2 regions of the Comamonas sp. A7-5 genome follow, and region 1 is predicted to be linked to the other one. Evidence: riboswitches for the same ligand, from Rfam matches in the RefSeq annotation. Region 1 holds a riboswitch; the other holds the start of a gene.

Evidence for each region. Region 1 has a riboswitch for thiamine pyrophosphate ahead of AAIL67_RS00970 (long-chain fatty acid--CoA ligase). Riboswitches for the same ligand answer to the same signal wherever they lie in the genome.
Region 2: it holds a riboswitch for thiamine pyrophosphate, as region 1 does, so the genes downstream of both, AAIL67_RS10210 (FAD-dependent oxidoreductase) here and AAIL67_RS00970 (long-chain fatty acid--CoA ligase) in region 1, are expected to answer to the same signal.

The regions. Positions count from the first base shown of each region.
Region 1 covers NZ_JBCPWO010000001.1:228,759-230,955, forward strand. Annotated here, with positions in the region: gene AAIL67_RS00965 (acyl-CoA reductase) at 1-226, opposite strand, end outside; gene AAIL67_RS00970 (long-chain fatty acid--CoA ligase) at 223-1,317, opposite strand; TPP riboswitch at 1,388-1,479, opposite strand; gene AAIL67_RS00975 (TonB-dependent receptor) at 1,778-2,197, shown strand, end outside.
Region 2 covers NZ_JBCPWO010000004.1:454,114-456,310, forward strand. Annotated here, with positions in the region: gene thiD (bifunctional hydroxymethylpyrimidine kinase/phosphomethylpyrimidine kinase) at 1-845, opposite strand, end outside; TPP riboswitch at 911-1,072, shown strand; gene AAIL67_RS10210 (FAD-dependent oxidoreductase) at 1,136-2,197, shown strand, end outside.

The sequences.
Region 1 (2,197 bases):
CATCGATGATATCGGCCACCGGCATGGGGCGCAGATGGGCGGCCGCGGCCTTGCGCACACGGCAGGCCAGTGCCTGCATCTGCGGCGCCGTCAGCACGGGAACGCTGACTTGCAGCACCCGCCCGTCCCGAGACGTGAAGTCCAGCGTCTGCCACTGCACTTCCTCGTCGCCCAGGCCCGGCAGATAGCCTGCCTTGATACGCTGCACCTTGCGCTGCTTGCTCATGCGCCGGCAGCTTTCACAAACTCTTCAACCGCCAGCGAGCATCCCTTGGCGGCGGCGCCCTCGGCGCGCCCAAGCAGCAAAAAGCCGTCTTTTTCCTGCGGACCGGCCCACAGGCCCACATCCTCGGTCAGGATGGTGGTCACCGCGTTGTAGTTGGCCAGATCGCAATGCACCAGAATGCCGCGCTCACCAGCTGCCACATCCCTGCCGGTGATCGGCTCCACCAGACGCGAGCGAATCCAGTGCGGACCGGACTTGACCGAAGGCAGTACCGCATTGCCATCGTCATAGAACTGGGTGCTCAGCTCGGTCATGCCATACATATTGATGCACAGACTGCGCGGCACGCCCAGCAGCTGCGAAAGCTCGGCATAGAACTGCTCGAGCGGCAGCTCGCGCGACTGCCCCTTGTAGCCGCCCGTATCCAGTACGCGGCTGCCTGCAGGCAGGCGAAAGCTGCGGCCCTGCTCGCGCAGGGCATCCATCACATGGACCAGGCTGAAGCTCGCGCCCAGCAGCGCAAAAGGCTGGCCGCTGCGCTCGGACTCATCCAGCGCGGCACACAGGGCCGGCATGTCCAGCCCTTCCGAATTCAGATAGTAGCGGCTGCCTGCCGAGCCGAATTCGGAACAGGCCAGGGCCAGATAGTGGGCCAGCGAGGAATTGGGCATGGCCTGCTCATCGGGAAACAGAATGCCCATGGGCATGCGCTCCAGACCCTGCATGAAACGTCTGGCGAAATAGCGCTTCATGGACAGGTCGTAGACATCGAGCTGCGGATGGAAATGACGTCCGCGCGCAGCGCGGCCCGTGGTGCCGCTGGTCATGAATACGCGCTCGGCGGGCGACGGCGGCTCGCTGCGCAGCTCCATGGCCTTGAAGGCATCGATGGGCACGGCCGGAACATCGCGCCAGCTCCTGACATTGCGCAGCGTGGCGCCGCGTCGCTGGCAAAAGCTGCGAAACGGCGCATTGCATTCGTACTGGTAGGCGAAGAGGCGCAGGGCGAGTTGATTGAACTGGTCGTCGGTGCAGTCATCCATTGCGATGAAAGCAAGCAGATCTGCGACCAGCGAAGCGGCCTTGTCCATGAAATTCCTTCGAGAGCGGGGACGTCATGCTCCGAAGGCTTGCTGACCATGCGAGAACGCACTGCCCTGAGGTCAGCTTGCAAGCTCTTCTTCCGCCGGTATGAACCGGGTCAAGTTCGCGGGTGTAGATCTCAGCACTGGCGTGCACCCCGGAGCGCGGCGCCATCTTACCCCAACGGCATCACTGCAAGGGGCCTGCACCGCCGCATGAAAGTCGCGTCACTTGTAACCTGGGGTAATGCTCCAGCACGGGCAAGAAGGACATACAGGGCAAAAACATCAAAATACTGCTGCCCAAATACAATCGACCCAGCACCGCAAGCTGCCTGAGACCTAACCTGCCACGGCGCCGACAATCACGCAGGTACGCCACGCCTGAAAGCGCGGCATGTCGGCGTCAGCAGAGCTTGCAAGCCATCCAGGGCACTGAACGCCCGCCCCAAGCCCCAGAGATATTCACATGCATTTTTCGCGCCTTTGTCATCTGACAGGCTGGCCTGTGGCCGCCGCCGGACTGCTGCTGACGGCACAGTCCGCAACAGCCCAGCAAGCCGCCGCCCAGCCGGAACTGCCCCAGTTGTCCGAAGTCACCGTGCGCAGCACCTTGCAGGAGTCTGCACTTGAGCAAACCCCGGCCTCCGTGACCGTGCTCGACGGCGAGCGCATGCGCGAGCGCAATCTGCAGGTCAATCTCTCGGAGTCCCTGAGTGCAGCTCCGGGTCTGCAGCTGCAGAACCGCCAGAACTACGCGCAAGACCTGCAGCTGTCGATTCGCGGCTTTGGCGCACGATCCACCTTCGGCGTGCGCGGCATTCAGATCTATGTGGACGGCATCCCCTCCACCATGCCCGATGGCCAGGGTCAGACCAACAATATCGAT
Region 2 (2,197 bases), on a different contig from region 1:
GGCGCATAGCCATGATTGAGGGGGCCGTGACCCTGGCCGGTATAGACCTCGGCTCCCGCCTCGATGGCGCCCAGAATATAGCGGCGCGCCTCGGTCACTGCGGCCTCCAGCGCCAGCCCCTGAGCCAGGAAGGAGGCAATCGCCGACGACAGCGTGCAGCCCGTGCCATGGCCGTTATGGGTGACGATGCGCTGCGACTGCAGGCGCAGATAGTCGCCGACCTGCTGGCCTTGCCGGCCCAGCACATCCATGACCAGATCGCCGCTCAGATGCCCGCCCTTGAGCAATACGGCCGGCGCGCCCATGGCCAGCAGATCGGCCACGGCCGCATCCAGCGCTGCAATGCCGTCGATGTTGCGACCCAGCAGCAAAGCTGCTTCATCCAGATTGGGGGTAATCACCGTCGCCAGCGGGAACAGCTCCTGGACCAGCGCCTGTGCCGTCTCGGGAACGATCAGGCGGTCACCACTGGTGGCCACCATCACGGGGTCCAGCACCACGTTCCTGATACCGTGGCGACGGATCGCATCCGCCACCACGCTCACCACATCGGGGGTTGCCAGCATGCCGATCTTGACGGCATCGACGCCTATGTCCTGCACAACGGCATCGATCTGGCCGCGCACGGTATCGAGCGGAATGCCGTGAATACCCGTCACACCCAGCGTGTTCTGCACGGTGATGGCCGTGATCGCCGTCATGCCGTAGCAGCCCAGAGCCGCACAGGTCTTGAGGTCGGCCTGGATGCCGGCGCCACCGCCGCTGTCCGAGCCGGCTATGGAGAGCACGCGTGCATAGCGCTTTTTTGCGGCGCCGGAGATGGAGGAAGAAGCAATCACTGTCATGGCAAAAATTATCGCCCATGCGCATGGTCAATGCGTGCTGTTTGCGGTTGTGCTGTAATGTCCAACGGACGAAACAGGGGTGTCCCGCAGGCAAGCAGCCTGTGCGGACTGAGAAACACCCTGGGGCTGCGCCAGCCACGGGCTGCGCACCAGAGCACCATCCGTGCCCTGTGCCCCCTGCACCCGATCCAGGTCATGCTGGCGTGGGGAGTTTCACAAGCCGCAAGGCATGCCGCGTTTTGTCCTGCACATGGCCCTGTTCCTGTGTCCGGATGGAAAACGATTTGCACATGTCATTGCTACAAGCTTCTTCAAAGATCGCAATTCTCGGCGGCGGCCTCATGGGCCGTCTGCTGGCTCTGGCCCTGGCCCAGCGCGGTCACGCCATCGACCTCTATGACGCCCATGGCCCGCAAGGCGATGGTGCTGCGGCGCGCGTGGCAGCCGCCATGCTGGCGCCGCTGGCCGAGTCGGCCATTACCGAGCCCGGCGTGGTGCGCATGGGCCAGCATGGGCTCAAGCGCTGGCCCGAGCTGATAGCTCAGCTCGAGCAGCATGTGTTTCTGCAGCAAAACGGCACGCTGATTCTCTGGCACCGCCAGGATCAGGGCGATGCGGCACGCTTTTTCGGCCTGCTGGAGAAAAACCGGCGCATCAACCCCAGCCTGCCGGCCATGCAGGAGAAGACCGGCGCGGCACTGCAGGACTGCGAGCCCGCGCTGCAGGGACGCTTCAACCAGGCCGTCTATCTGCCCGGCGAAGGCCAGCTCGACAACCGTCAGCTGCTGACGGCGCTGGTCGACAAGCTCAGCGCCCTGGGCGTGCAGCTGCACTGGGACAGCCCGCGCGAGGTCGGCGACTTCCGTCCCGGCGAAGCCGGCCAGCCCGACTTCGTGTTCGACTGCCGCGGCCTGGGGGCCCGCAGCCAGTGGAAGCAACTGCGCGGCATTCGCGGCGAGGTGGTGCGCATCCATGCGCCCGAAGTCACGCTGCAGCGCCCCACACGCCTGATCCATCCGCGCTACCCCATCTATATCGCGCCCAAGGAAGATCATCTGTTCGTGATCGGCGCCACCGAGATCGAGTCCGACGATATGTCGCCGGCCAGCGTGCGCTCCACGCTGGAGCTGCTGAGCGCGGCCTATACCGTGCACCCCGGCTTTGCCGAAGGCCGGATTGTGGAGATCGCCACCCAGTGCCGCCCCACCCTGCCCGATAATCTGCCCGCCGTGCGCCTGCTGACGCCGCGCGTCATGGAAGTCAACGGCCTCTACCGCCACGGCTTCATGATCTCGCCCGCCATGCTCGACGTGGTGCTGGAGCTTGTGGACCACAACGACTCGCCGCTGGCG